One region of the Paenibacillus sp. ATY16 genome, then DNA from elsewhere that is predicted to be linked to it. Evidence: riboswitches for the same ligand, from Rfam matches in the RefSeq annotation. Region 1 holds a riboswitch; the other holds the start of a gene.
What was found. Region 1 has a riboswitch for cyclic di-AMP ahead of CFI03_RS19850 (KamA family radical SAM protein). Riboswitches for the same ligand answer to the same signal wherever they lie in the genome.
Positions count from the first base shown of each region.

Region 2: it holds a riboswitch for cyclic di-AMP, as region 1 does, so the genes downstream of both, CFI03_RS25265 (C40 family peptidase) here and CFI03_RS19850 (KamA family radical SAM protein) in region 1, are expected to answer to the same signal.

Region 1 covers NZ_NMOK02000033.1:260,639-268,242, forward strand. The annotation lists gene CFI03_RS19830 (thiazole synthase) at 1-236, shown strand, start outside; gene thiO (glycine oxidase ThiO) at 271-1,377, shown strand; gene thiD (bifunctional hydroxymethylpyrimidine kinase/phosphomethylpyrimidine kinase) at 1,401-2,228, shown strand; gene CFI03_RS19845 (hypothetical protein) at 2,275-2,646, shown strand; cyclic di-AMP (ydaO/yuaA leader) riboswitch at 2,743-2,881, shown strand; gene CFI03_RS19850 (KamA family radical SAM protein) at 3,064-4,074, shown strand; gene CFI03_RS19855 (alpha/beta hydrolase) at 4,142-5,248, shown strand; gene CFI03_RS19860 (C40 family peptidase) at 5,549-6,058, shown strand; gene CFI03_RS19865 (CapA family protein) at 6,172-7,239, opposite strand; gene CFI03_RS19870 (YheC/YheD family endospore coat-associated protein) at 7,253-7,604, opposite strand, start outside.
Region 2 covers NZ_NMOK02000047.1:23,919-31,522, reverse strand. The annotation lists gene CFI03_RS25290 (zf-HC2 domain-containing protein) at 1-89, opposite strand, end outside; gene CFI03_RS25285 (RNA polymerase sigma factor) at 86-700, opposite strand; gene CFI03_RS25280 (YwhD family protein) at 784-1,305, opposite strand; gene CFI03_RS25275 (M1 family metallopeptidase) at 1,409-3,421, shown strand; gene CFI03_RS25270 (hypothetical protein) at 3,571-4,392, shown strand; cyclic di-AMP (ydaO/yuaA leader) riboswitch at 4,703-4,859, shown strand; gene CFI03_RS25265 (C40 family peptidase) at 4,865-5,332, shown strand; gene CFI03_RS25260 (MFS transporter) at 5,447-6,664, opposite strand; gene CFI03_RS25255 (GNAT family N-acetyltransferase) at 6,771-7,289, shown strand; gene CFI03_RS25250 (EAL domain-containing protein) at 7,295-7,604, opposite strand, start outside.

The DNA of each region.
Region 1 (7,604 bases):
CGATTATCGTGGACGCGGGCCTTGGCTCGGTCAGCGACGTGGCGCAGGCGATGGAGCTTGGCGTGTCCGGCGTCTTAATGAATACGCCGGTTGCCAAAGCGAAGGATCCGGTTGGCATGGCGCGGGCGATGAGGCTGGCGATTGAAGCGGGGCGTCTGTCGTATTTATCGGGACGGATTTCGAAAAAGCGTTACGCATCGGCAAGCAGCGGTCACGAGCAGTTTATTGTGAAGTAACCCGCCGATTACAAGATAGAAAGCTGGTCTAATCATGGGAGAAACGATTGTCATTATGGGCGGAGGCGTAGTGGGTCTCTCCTGCGCTTTCGAGCTTCAGAAGCGGGGGCATCAGGTCATCGTCCTGGAGATTGGCCGCTGCGGCGGGCAGGCCTCCGGGGCTGCGGCCGGGATGCTTGCCCCCTACTCGGAAAATGTGGAAGGGCCGGATGATTTCTTCCGCCTGTGCCGGGAAAGCCTGCGGCTCTACCCATCCTGGCGCGACGAGGTCCGGCAGGTATCCGGGCGGACGTTCGAATACACCGATTCGGGCAGTCTCTATATTGCCTATCACGAGGCGGATCGTCTGGCTCTGGAAGGGCGTCGCCTCTGGCAGAACGAGCATGGATCAAGCGGTATTGTGCTGGAAGGGGATGAACTGTTCCGACAGGAGCCGATGTTGTCCCGCGAGGTGAAGGCCGCTCTCTACACGCCGGAGGAAAGCCATGTGTACGCGCCGGATTACGTGTTGGCGCTTGAGCAGGCATGCCGGCTGACCGGCGTTCGAATCTTCGAGCAGCTAGGCTCGGTAACCGTCGATAAGTGGCGCGACGATGTCGTTGTTACCTCCGAGACCGGCTGGAGCTTTACCGGGGATCGGCTGATCGTCTGCTCCGGCGCCTGGGCACAGGAGCTTGAGGAGGTATTCGGCATCCGTATTCCGGTGTACCCGATCCGCGGTCAGATATGCGCTTATGAAGCGGAAGTAAAACCGGTCCAGCACATGGTGTTCTGCAATCAGGGCTATTTGGTTGCAAAAGAAAACGGTACGCTCGTATGCGGAGCTTCCGAGGATGTGGCGGGCTTTGATACAACCGTTACGGAGCGTGGAATCGAGCGGCTGCGCAAATGGAACAAGCAGGCGTTTCCGTTTCTGGAGGAGCGGGAGCCGTTCCACCGCTGGGCAGGCCTCCGGCCATCCACGCAGGACGGTTTCCCTTTGCTTGGACCGCTAGAGGAATCGGGCGGCCGCGTCATTATGGCGGCGGGCCATTACCGCAACGGCATTCTTCTAAGTCCGGTAACGGCACGAGTTGTGGCCGATTATATCGATAACGGCAGCAGGCTGCCGGCGTTTGCGCCGGAACGGTTTTCCTACTAAACGATAAACGGGGTGAAATACAAATGGCGGAATCCATAAACGGCAATGTAGCCCGGGCTTTGACGATTGCCGGCTCGGACAGCGGCGGCGGAGCAGGCATTCAGGCGGATTTAAAAACGTTCCAGGAGCTTGGCGCTTACGGGATGTCTGCTTTAACGGCGATTACAGCGCAAAATACGCTTGGCGTGCAAGGCGTATTCCCGCTCACCAAGGAAGCGGTAAAGGCCCAGATTCACTCCGTCGGCAGCGATATCGGCGTTGACGCTTTAAAGACCGGCATGTTGTTTAGTGCCGAGATTATCGAGGAAGTAGCCGAGGCGATTGCTTTCTTCGGCTGGAAGAAGGTTGTGGTCGATCCGGTTATGATCGCAAAAGGCGGCGCGTCGCTCCTTCAGGTAGAGGCCGTGCGGGCTTTAACCCGCAAGCTGCTGCCTCTGACGATGATCGTAACGCCAAACATTCCGGAAGCCGAGCATCTGACCGGTATGGCCGTGCGCAACAAGGCCGACAAGCTTGAAGCGGCGAAAAAGCTGTCCAGCCTTGGCGCCCGTTATGTCCTGATCAAGGGCGGGCATGAAGCGGGAACCGAAGCGGTGGATCTGCTCTTCGACGGCAGCGGCTACAGCGAGCTGGCAGGCAGACGGATCGAAACGGCCCGCACCCATGGCACCGGTTGTACGTATTCGGCTGCGCTCACTGCAGGCCTTGCTCAAGGGCTTGATATCGAGGAAGCCGTACGCCAGGCAAAAGCCTATATACAAGCCGCCATTGAAGACGGCATTACCGTCGGCGGCGGACATGGCCCAACGAATCATTGGGCCTATCGAAAGAGAGGATTAGTCCCTAAATAGCGGGACAAGATCCAGTCCTAATTCCGCGCTCCCCGTCATACATATGATGAAGAGGAGCGTGAATAAGGTGGAGGATAACAAAGTCAGGCGTTATTATCAGCTTAAGCAAAAGCAGAAGGAAATCGAGCAGGAATTATCCGAGCTGCGCGGTGAAATTATACAGCATTGCGCCGAGCTGGACCTCTCCGAACTGGAAGTAGGCAGCTACAAGGTGAAGATTGTTTCCCAGGAGCGCAAGGAATTCGATGAGAGCAAGCTGTATGCTGCTCTTCCCGATCCCGATGTATGGCGGCTGCTCTCGAAGCCCGATACCTCCAAAATCGCCGGTCTCATCAAGCTGAACGTTATTTCGGAGGATACCATCAAGGATACGTTTTCGGTTAAGCACTTATTTCTTCTTCAAGTGGATAAGAAATGACCGCAGAGATTTAACATAACCCCGCCCAATCTTCCTCGGGAAATTGGGCGGGGATTTTTATTGATTAATTGTTGACAATATTACGAATTGTGAGATAATTATAATAAGCTTAGTTCTCGGCGTTGCCGAGAAGCGGGGAAACCAATCTTTTGGGGCGAATCAGCCGGTTATCGGCTGTAGGGAACCATCTATCCCGAGTCCGTCAGCTAACCTCGTCAGCTTTGAGATGGGTCTTTTGCGAATAACATTGCAAACGATAGACCCTTGCTGGGTCTTTTTCTGTTTTAAAGGCCCAAATTGCGCACAGACCATATCCATGCTCTGTGCTGCGGGGGTCTTTTTTTTCATTTTTCGTGGAGGTGGGATGGACTTCCCGGCATAGGTGATGCTTTTAATAACCTTTTGGAGGGATGCGAAATGGTACAACCAATGGCCGATAACGGTAGATCGGCAGGTCTGTCGGAGGCGGAAAGAGAACGGCTTAAGAAGCATTTTCGCGTCAATGATTATTACTTAAACCTGATTGACTGGGATGATCCGAAGGATCCGATCCGCAAGCATCTGATTGCGGCTGCGGGGGAAGCCCCTCACGGGCTTCAGGAGTTTTCTTGGGAAGCTGCCGGCTGCAAGCACATTTATCAGTCGATGGTTCTTCTTCCCGTGTCCCAGGCAGCGGAAGGAATTGCGTACATCGCCGAACATAACGAAATTCATAAGGTTGTGCTGACGGGCGATAGTCTGATGTTAGGTATTTCCAAGCTGACCCGAATAATCGAGCAGCTGCGGAATATCGAGCATATCGGCACGATTAGGCTGGATTCCAGAATGCCGGTTCATAATCCGATGAGGATTTACGAGGACCATGAACTGTTAGAGATGTTAAGCCGGTTCTCGAGTCCGGAGAAACGCATCTATTTAATGACCACGATTAACCATCCGAGGGAAGTAACGGCCGAAGCGAAGAAAGCCTTTAATGCCCTTCACCAGGCGGGCGTAATCGTTCTTAATCAAACCCCTATTGTCAAGGGCGTTAACAATGATCCTCTTCTGTTAGGCAAGCTGATCGATCAGCTGTCCCAGGCTGGGGTTTCGCCCTATTCCTTTATCATTAACCGTCCCAATCCTTCTTATCCCGAGTCTAGTCTATCCCTGCAAACGCAGTTCTCCATCGTTCAGCAAGCAAAAGAACTAACCGCGGAGCTTGGGAAGCGGATCCGGCTTCTGATGGCCCATGATTATGGCAAGGTTGAATTGCTGGATATAGAGGGCGGCAAAGCCTACGTGAAATACCATCACTATCAAGAAGAAGGAAAAGGCCGTTTTATCATGCTGGATTGTCCTCCTGAAGCATCTTGGCTGGAGGATTTGTCGGAGCACGATGATCATATGGTCTATCTGCCGTCCGGTCAGCCTGCCAAGAATAAATAAAGGATGTTCATAAGCAAAAGGAGAAGTAAGAAGGGATCGTATTTCACATCCCGGGAGGCTTCTATCAATGAGAGTATACGGCCAGGAAATCGTGAACGCCCTGCAGGCTCAGCAGGAAGAAGCAAACTTGAACGGCACGCAGGTTATTGTAAAGGTTAATCCGGAAGAGACAAGGGCCGGTTATCTGGATCCCTACGAGCTTCAGATTATTAGGAAATGGGCGGGGGAACAAAAGGCTGCCCCAGCCCAGCCTCCGTCGCCGGAGGAGCAGCTTCGGCTTATACGCGATTCCATGGGATTTCCGAACCGTAATTTGAATACGGTGGAGATTTACACCGGATACGAACGCGTAAAGCTTGGCGACAATGAGGTTGGCCTATGGCGGTATTATCCGCGCAAATCGATGCGGAAGCCTAATAAACCTTGTCTCATTTATATTCACGGCGGCGGCTGGATCGGCGGTACCGTGTTTGCGGTGGAGAACCCTTGCCGGCTGATTGCCGAGCTGGCCGATGCCGTAGTTTTTAATATTGATTATTCCTTGGCTCCGGAGCGTAAGTTCCCTAACGGATTTAACGATTGCTTTCATGCCGTTCAATATATTTACGAGCATGCCGAGGAATACGGCATCGACCGGAACCGGATTGCGGTAGGCGGCGACAGTGCCGGCGGCAATCTGTCGGCCGCCGTAGCAACCAAGGACCGGGATCTGGGTACTCGCATGGTAGCTCAGCAGGTGCTCATTTATCCGTGCGTGACCTTCCTTAACGGGGTGAACGGTTATCAGTGGGAGCTGTCCCAATTCGAGATGTCGGATGAGCAGAGGGCGATGATAGATCCGATGCTGGGGATTGGACGGCCGACCGAGGCCGACCCGGAAGGCAGAAAGGCTTGGGAGCTTTATTTGCCGCATGAGGAGGAGGTCCGTAATCCTTATGTCAGTCCGCTTCTGGCTGACAGCGCTGGATTACCGCGTACGTTGTGCGTAGGAGCTGAATTTGACGGGCTGCGCATTCAGTCCGAAGTATACAGCAGGCAGCTTGCGGCAGCCGGCGTACCGGTCAAGACGATCCGGTACAAGGGATGTACGCATGCTTTTATTGACCGACTGGGCTTTGTGCCGCAGGCCGAGGATTTATGTATCGAAATTGCAAATGCTTTGAAAGCACTATAATAGAAGAGATCATTTTTCCAAGCCCGTTCTTCCTTGATGGAAGAACGGGCTTTTTGCGTTATTTCGCACACGAAATATGAAAAATCAGGATTATAGCATAGTTGATAGGACGCAACAAGTAAGAAAATACTCATCAAAGACTCATCCATTCTCAGAAAGTGGTTAAGACCCAAGAAACGCCTAGATTACAGCATTCTTAACGCTTTCATTTACCGCTCGTTGCCAATTTTTGCGGGTGTCCTTGGGGTTCTGAGCCAATTTATAATAGCCCTATCAACAAGTTAGGGAGTGAGTATTGAAATGAAATTCATGACTAAAATTGCTATGCTGCTGGTAGCTATCGCCTTGCCGGTAACGGCCCTGTTGCACACAACCGCGGATGCGGCCATGTCTGCGGATGCAAAGAGGAACAAGATTGTTTCCACCGCATTGAACCTGAAAGGCAAAGTGAACTATGTAAGCTGGCAGAACCGTCAAGAGAAAAAAGCCCCTTACGCTACGGATTGCTCCGGCTTCACAGCGCTTGTATATAAACTTGCTAATGTTGGCGTTACTCTGGTTAACCGTGATGATGATGATCAAGCTAAAGTAGGTAAAAAAGTAGGCTACGGCAACTTCAAAAAAGGCGATCTTCTGTTCTTCTGGAACAGCGGCTCGAAAAATCATAAAGACGTAGGCCATGTCGGCATCTACATCGGCAACGGCAAAATGATTCATAACGCAAGCCCTTCGAAGGACGTTATCGTATCGAACGTTAACGATAGCTACTATAAACAGCGTTTCATCGTGGGACGTCGCGTGATTAACTAGATTGCTGATTAGGTGAGTTAACGCTTACACTGCGCAATCGAATATTCCTTTTAATTGCTTAAAGGAACAGGGAAATGCCGTACGGAGTGATCCGTACGGCATTTTTTTTGCGGTTAGATGATTTCCGCGTTGACGGAGTCGGGATCCTTTACGATATGCTGGCGGACATGCTGGATCATCTTTTTCATGCGGACGGCTTCGGCGCTGGACGGGTCGAGCTTTTTTAAATGGGCGGTAAGCGGGAAGACCTTAAAGGCGCTTCGGCCTCCCGTTTTGCTGATCCGCGTCCAGGTTGGAATAAAGTCGACCTTCTTAATGCGAATGGTGCCATCTTCAAGCTTGCGCACCTGGAGCTGAGTAATGAGTCCGGTTAAGGTATGGTCGTTGTAATAGAGGCGGGTCGAAATGATATTGCCGAGGGAATAAATGGCGAATCTGCGGATACCCGATCCGCTTTTGTAGAAGACGGCTGGCTGAATGGTATGCGAGTGGGCTCCGAGTATAATGTCAGCGCCGTTTTTGAATAATAATTGCACCATATCCTTTTGCTTTTGCACCGGGTAATTCGAGTATTCTCTGCCCATATGCAGGCATACGATAGTCAGATCGACGTTTTTGGCTTTCAGCCGTTTCAGGTCGGAGACCATTTTGGCCGGATTGATCAGGTCAACCGCCCATTTATGGTCCGAGGGAACCGGTATTTTATTCGTGGTTTTCGTATAAGCAAGGAAGCCGATCTTGATGCCTTTGACTTCTTTCACGACTAGACTTTGCGATTCATTCTGCGTCCGGTAAGTTCCGGTATGGGCAATCCCCTTGGCATCCAAAATTCTGAGCGTACGCTTCAGACCGTTAATGCCGTTGTCCATGCAATGATTGTTGGCTGTCGAGACAAAGTCAAAACCAAGATTTTTTAAGGTATCGGCAAAAGCGTCCGGGCAGTTGAACATAGGCCAGTTCGTACGCGGATGGCGTTTCACCACACTGTAAGCGTCCTCGGAGGTTTTACCCGCAAATACGGTTTCCAGGTTGCCGATGGTCAGATCCGCATTGCGCAGATAAGGGGCGATCGGTTCGAACAGATGGTCGAAGGAATAGCCTTTTTCTCCTTTGCAGGAGTTAATAATACGCGTCTTCATCAGGAAATCCCCGACTGCGGCTATCGTTATTTCCGTACTCATGATTCATCTCCGTTTATTGGGTTTTTGACAGCAGGCTGCGGGCATATTGAAAATGCGTATGCAGGCATTGCTCCCAAGCTTTGAGTCCATACAGCTGCCGCATAATTTTTTTTCCCGGCTTGATGTTGATTTCAAGCAGCCACAGCTTGCCGTGGACATCAACCGCGAGGTCAATGCCAAGCTCGCAAAGGCGGGCGCCATACGATTTTTCCGTAAACGTCGGAATATATTCCGCGAGTTCGCGGACGGATTTGGCGAGCGCTTCGCCCTTCTCGTCGCCAAACTCTTTTTTTAGATAGGAGCTTGCTTCAAAGGCATGGCCGCCGCTCTTCAGATTGGACGTAATCCGTCCGCGCTGCGCTTCC
Region 2 (7,604 bases), on a different contig from region 1:
TCCTCCCTCTCAGGTTCAGCGAGTTCATCATGGATATAAGCGGTCAGGTCTGCCGCCGTCACATGTTCCTTCCACTCCTGCTCATTCATTCGAAGTCCTCCTTCCGCCAATGCCGCTTGATCCAGTTACGTGCCCGGTAGAGCCTCGACTCAACGCTTTTTTTCTCAAGTCCGGTCTGAACCGCGATCTCCTCGTACGATTTGTTCTCCATATAATAAGCGGTCACGACTTCCCGATAATTGTCCGGCAGCTGCTCCACCTGCTCGCGCACCTGCCGCTGCTCTTCGCGGTCTATAACCGCCGTCTCAACGGCCAGCCCGCGTTCCGTAATCATCCCTTCCGCCTCAAGCCCCGTCAAGCTCTCCACCAGCTCCTCGGGCTTGCGCATCCGGCTTCTCTTCCAATCAATCGCCTTATTGACGGCTATGCGGGTAATCCACGTCTTGAAGCCGTCCATTCGGAACTCCGGGAGGGAGCGATAGATTTGCAGCAGCGCTTCCTGCGTCACGTCCTCCGCATCATGCGGCGAACGGATGACAGCAAACACGGTTCGATAGATATAAGGCCCATATTCGTCTACAAAAATCTGAAACGCCGCAGGACCGCCGTTCTTGATGGCCGTGATCCATTGTTCGTCTTGTATCTCGCTCTCCTCCCTTCCCGCTATAATAGACGAGAGCTGCGCTCTCCACCCCTGCACATCTTCAAAAAAAAGTTTTCAAGAAAAAAACCGGGGATCGCGCGGCCATCCGCCTTACGATCCCCGGTTATTGAATTCATTGCTTACGCCAAAGCTTCCTTAAGCTCTTCCGGCGAATTATTCCACCATTCTTCATTATGTTCGGCCAGAAGCTTGCGGTAAGCCGCTTTCTCTTCCGCATCCAGCTCTTCAAGCTTGTACTTGCGTTTAATCGCGGCATCCAGCTTGTTCACATGATCGGCGAGAATTTTCCAGCCGCGGCGCGCTTCGGTATCGATCCACATCTCGCAGGCCGTAGCCCCAGCATAATATGAACCTGTTTCGCCCCGTTCAACGGCAGTCCATACGATCCAGCATTTGCGGCCGTTCGGGCAGTCTTCTTTATTCGGACTGAACTTGATGCCCCGCTCCACCTTGCTCTTCGCATGCATCGCCCCGTCATCGATATAGGCTACGCCATTATCAATAATAACGCAGGATACTGCACTTAAATCTATCGTTCCGGCTCCAAAGCCTTTATGTTGTTTGTTGCTGACTACGTTAAGAGAGAGGGACTTCTTCTCTTTTTTTTCCGGCTCTGCCGGCTGTCCTTGCTGTTCCGTCATCGCTCTTCCACCTTCCCCGTACAATAATTCCATTTTAGCTAATAATCCGCGAAAAGCAAACATATACATGCTGTAGATGCTTGTCACGGGAGGGAATTGTATCATGTCTCCACGCTACGTCAAACGATTGTTGCTGTTTACGCTTACCGCCGTCCTGCTCGGCCTCTCCATCCAGCAGGGCTTCGGCCGCGCTTGGCAATCCCAATATACCTATGCTCTCGCCCCTGCCGCCAAAGCAGCGACCGATTCTGCGCCAAAATCGGCCAAGCCGCCTGCCTCGTCCCAACCTGACGCTGACAATGTGGCTCCTAAACCGCAGGCGCTTAGCAAGCGGATCACCGAGTACCATATCAACGTATCGCTTCGCGACGATATCCGGTATCTCGACGGCCAGCAGACCGTCACCTGGACGAACCCCGGCAAAAAGACGGTGTCCGAGCTTTATTTCCACCTCTATCCGAACGCCTTCATGTCGGACAAAACCACGTTTATGAAGGAATCCGGCGGAAAGCTGCGCTCGGATAAAGCAACCGAAGCAAGCCAGGGCTACATGAAGCTGCTTACGCTGGAGACGACGGAAGGAGAAAGCCTGCTTCCGCGGCTGCATTATGTTCAGCCCGATGACAACAATCCGAATGACTTTACGCTGGCCAAGCTAAAACTGCCCGAACCGGTTGCCCCCGGCAAGTCGGTTACCCTCGAGATGGGCTTTGAGGTGAAGCTGCCCGAAGTATTCGCGCGCATGGGCTACTCCGGCAATTACGTGATGGCGGGCCAATGGTTCCCTAAGCTGGCCGTGTACGAGACAGCGGGGACAAGAGGCCGTACCACAGAAGGCTGGAACACGCATCAGTACCACGGCAACTCCGAGTTTTACAGCGACTTCGGCATTTATTCCGTCCGCATTCAAGTGCCGGAATCCTATACCGTTGCAGCAACGGGCTTTCAGACGAAGGCAGTAGAGAAAAAGGGCAACCGGGCATTCTATCAGTTCTACGCCGATGACGTGCATGACTTCGCCTGGGCCGCATCTCCGGACTTTATCTATTATGAAGACACGTTATCCGGCCCCGGCATTCCGGGTGTGCGCATAAAGCTGTATCTGGATCCCGCGCATGAGGAATTGAAGGACCGGTATATGCATGCCGCCAAATCCGCGCTCTCCAAGTACGGGCAATGGTATGGCGAGTATCCGTACTCGACCTTATCGGTTGTAGTCCCTCCCAAAGGAGCTAACGGCTCCGGCGGAATGGAGTATCCGACACTCGTCACGGCTTTCGCCGCCGAGACGGACAATCCGGGCTACAGTCTCGAGAGGACCGTTGTGCATGAGGTCGGGCATCAATACTGGTACGGCATGGTAGCCTCTAATGAATTCGAAGAAGCCTGGCTCGACGAAGGCTTTACAAGCTATGCGGAAGACAAGGTTATGGCCAGCGAATACGGCATCGAAGCCAACCTTCCGCTGGAAGCGAGCTATATGACGGCCCCCGCTCCGCTCAAGCAGCCATCCTGGGCATATCCGAGCAATAACGTCTATGCTGAAAATGTGTACATGCGGGCAAAGCTTGTGCTAATTGGCATCGAGAAGCAGGTCGGCGAGAAAATGATGCAGAAGATTATGCGAACCTACTTCCAGAAATATAAGTTCAAGCATCCAACCACCACCGACTTCCAGCGCGTTGTCGAGCAGGTTACCAAACAAAAGTGGACCAATTACTTCGACCAATATGTCTACGGCAATCAGATGGCGGACGTATCCGTAGAGTCCATTACTGTCCATCCTGTCGAGCAGGATGGAGCGCGGATGTATGAATCGGTTATCTCTCTTCAGCGCAACGGCGGCTATAACGGTACGGTTCCGGTTGTCCTGAAGTTCAAGGACGGCACCATTGTTCCGAAGTCCTGGGATCCGACGGAGGCTCAAGTTCAGTACAAAGTTGTCCATAGCTCCCCGCTAGAATGGGTAGCTGTCGATCCGCAGCATACAAACGTGCTCGACAATAAGCATATCAACGACTATATGAAGGCCGACTTATCCGAGGTCACGCGTACCCGTTGGAGTCTTGGGGCTTCCAACGTCATTCAAGGTCTGCTCGGATTACTGGGCTGGTGAGAAAACCTCTATCGAAGAATTCGAAGAAGAGCGACCGCGTCTAGAGCTAGGTTTTATCGCAATAAGAATTTGTTCTCCCGGCTTGCTCGAAACTTATACATTCTTATGTGGTAGCTAAGAATTGCTTCGCAATTTTAGGAGGATTAGCCATGAAAAATCATATGAGGCAAGGCTGGCGGCTTACGATCAAGCACTTCTATATCGTTATTCTGCTATTCCTGTACCAGCTGCTATGGGGATTCTTCCTGTACCGGTTTATCGATTCGGTAGTTGCGCCGCTGCTGCGGCGGTTCCCGGATCACTCCCCGTCCAAAGCGGCCGTCCAGCTATTTTTGAGCGAAGCGCAGTTCCAGATTATGAAGACGGACCTGCTTACTCCGTACCTGTGGCTGCTTGGCGGCTTATTCGCCGCAAGAATGCTGCTCTCTCCGCTGTTTAACGCGGGGCTCCTCTACTCCCTGCAGCATGCGACCGATGCGGGAGGAACGCAGTTCCTGCAAGGTATCCGCCGGGCATGGAAGCCGGTTACCCTTCTCTACTGGATCGAGACGATTCTTGCTCTCGCTCCCGCATGGTGGCTGGCGCCAAAGGGGCTTGAAGCGCTGCTTCACAGCCGCTCGATCGGAGCCTTGCTGCAGCAGACCCTTCCTGCCGTAGGTGGCTGGCTGTTATGGGGCATCCTGCTCCATCTGCTGTTCCTGGCCATGCAGCTCGGGGCAACGAGCGGCAAGACCGGCGGCATTTTCCAATCTCTTGGCACAGCAGTCAAGCATCTTCTGCCTTTTGCCGGGTTATCGCTTCTCATGTGGGCGATCGGCTCGGGAATCGGATTGTTTGTCAGCGGCTTCTCCCTCGTATGGGCCGGCTTTATCGCCCTTCTTGTCCACCAAGGCTATCATCTTGTCCGTACCCTTATGAAAGTATGGACTCTAGCCTCCCAATACGACATTTTAAGATCAAAGGAAGTTTAAAATTCTCTCATAATTATAGAAGCAGCCCGCCCTGCGACCTAGTCGCAGCGCGGGTTTTTCGCGTTTTTTCGGGCTCGCTTGTCCGCCATTCTCCAAATAAATCAACATATCGGCTAGCAAAACCACATAGTAAAGAGTTAGTAAATCTTTATAGGGCTTCTCTGCTAGTCTGCGCGCCCTACATGAAGACTATTAACCGCAGGATACAAGCTTTTCCGCTTCCATTAGTCAAAAGGTTGCATGAGAATTATTAGAAATTGCCGTATAGAGGAGGAGATAAACGAAAATTACCGAATAGTTACCAAGTACATAAAACAAACTGCCTAATTCCTTGTACTGGAAACGGGGGAACCACCTCTGGGTGAATTGACTTCGACGTCCGAATGATTCTATCGGCGCCCGAGAAGTCATAGGGATCCTTCAACCGAACCCCACAGCTAACCTCGTCGGCATTGGAAGGAGCTTTACCGCTTTGAAAAAGGTTACAGCACTACTCCTTGGACTTGCGCTAATGCTGGCTTTTCAGGCTGGAAGCGTTTTCGCAGACTCCAAAATGGACGGCATTGTCAGCAACTTGATTGGCACGCCGTACGTTGCAGGTGGAACATCCACGAAAGGATTCGATTGCTCCGGATTTACTTCTTACGTTTTCGACAAAATGGGCATCGATCTTCCTCGTACTTCCACTTCGCAATCTGAAACAGGTAAGAAGATCGCAAAAAGCGATCTAGTGGCCGGAGATCTCGTGTTCTTCAACACGAACGGTCGTGGTGTATCTCATGTCGGCATTTATGTAGGAGACGGCAAGTTTGCTCATGCATCGTCCAGCAAGGGCGTTACGATAAGCAACCTTAGTGACTCTTATTATGTCAACCGGTATGTGACTGCTCGACGTGTCATGGACCCTAGCACTTTTGATAAATATGCCGACGAACAATAGAATCAAGCAGCCGCTTCCATCGGGGCGGATTGGCAGGATTCCTACAATAAAGCCGCATGCAGCTTGTCCCACCGGACAAACCGCATGCGGCTTTATTGTTTCCCGCTACTCTATTCAGGCAGCTGCCGTCTGCTGCTTCCGGCCGAGCGCCAGCATCGCAAGCAATACGACAAACATCGCAATTAGAAAAGCTCCAAGAATCCAGACCGTGCGGTCCGCACCATAGTTGTCCATCATCCATCCCGTTAATTTCGGGAAGATCGCCCCGCCTACGCCTCCGCAAGCGACAAGCAGACTGGTTGTCCGCTCGGTCATCCCCGGAATTAATCCGTTCGCGAATACGAGAGCAATCCCGAATACGCCGGAGAAGAACAATCCGCTTAGTCCGACAAGAACCATCATGCCGCTTAACTGCCCAACGGCCCCCATCGCAAGAATAACGACGCAGGCTCCGGCAATCGCAACAAACAGATAGCGGATGTATCCGACACGATCCGCCAGCCGTCCGGCGAACAGACGCCCCAGGATCATCGTGCCCCAGAACAGGCTAAGCGAGGAAGGGGCATTCGCCTCCGACATGCCGGAGCGTTCGATCATAATGGAAGGCAGATAATTGGAGAAGCTCATTTCCACGCCAACATAGAGGACGAAAAATAACGCCGACAGCAGCAGGAACGGAATCGAAGCTCTCTTATAACCGAACCACCCTTTTGGACGCAGTTCGCCAGCTTCCCGCTCCGCCGACGCCTTCTTCCCTCTGGCATGAAAACCGATCTTATCGTCGATTGGCCCAAACGAGATCGTCATCCATAAGATAAAGGTAATGCCGGCTAGTGCCGAGAGTATCGGGAAAGATAATTGCCATACATCGTATCGGATCAATATGCTTGCCATCGTTGGCATCAGGAAAGCGCCGATTCCAAAGAACGTTTCCAGCTTCGTCATCGCATTGGCCTTGCCGCTTTCTTCCGCCAGATCAATGACCATGGCTCCAATGACGGATTCCGTCATGCCAAAGCCGAACCCGGCAAACAAGGCGATGAACAGCATCAGTCCCCAGGAGTGGGGAGTAAGGCTGTAAGCCGCTTCGCCAAGCGTCAGGAGACCAAGCGAGAGAAGCACTCCCCCTCTTTTGCCCAGCTTGGACGTAATAAACGGGGACAGCAATACGCCCACCAAAAAACCAAAAAACTGATTCATCATCCATTGCCCGCCGTCGTCATAAGACAAACCGTATTTATCGAGCATCTGCTCCATTACCGACCCGCCCACAACATGAGCTAATCCAATTACGAGATAAGACAAACAGCCAAGCGCTATTAATTTCCGCATCGTAAAAGTTCTCCTTCGTTGTCCTTCGCCAAATCCTCATGAAGTCGATTACCGAAATGTTATAATGGAAAGAAACTTATAGATTCTTATTAATGAGGGTAGATCCATGACTAATTTTACTGATGAGGTACATTATAAACCATCACTGGAGGACATGACTATCCAGCCGATGGAAATCGATCATGCTCGGCAAATCTGCGAATGGCAATACGAATCGCCTTACGATCTTTACCATTGGCCGGCATGGGATACGATGCAAAAGGACGAGATCGAATTCGGCGACCCCGTCCTGCGACGCATGCAATATGCGGCTGTCGTGAATCGCGACCGGGAACTGATCGGGTTTGCCCAATTCTTTCCCATTGTTGGCGTTACCCGCCTAGGTCTCGGCCTTCATCCCGCTTTATGCGGAAGAGGCATCGGCCCCGGCTTTCTGCGGCTGCTGATCCGCGAAGCTCTTCGCCGAGCCCCTCAGAACAGCATTGACCTAGAGGTGCTGACCTGGAACACGCGGGCCATTCGCGCTTACGAACGGGCCGGCTTTGCCATTGAAGATACGTATGTAAGGCCAACGCCGCAAGGGCCAGCCGAGTTCCATTGTATGGTGTACCAGTCTACTCTTTAATATCCCTATAGCCGGTAATAATCAGGCTCGGGATCTTTCATATCAACGAACAAAATAATGCCGGGCTTCACCAGCACCGATACCGTCCGAATCCATGCCCTTGAATCCAGATCGGTATAGGCGCGGGAAACCATGGAGCGGCGGTTCTCGTTTAATTGCACGACATTCGGAACAAAATACGGCCGCCAGCTCCAGTTGGCCCCGCAGTATTCGTCCTCCCGCCGCCAGCTTCCGTCTTCTCTTCTCGAATAGTTGGAGGAGATCTGAATGCCGTCTTCGCTGCAAAGATAGACTCGGATGCTGTTGTTCTCCAAC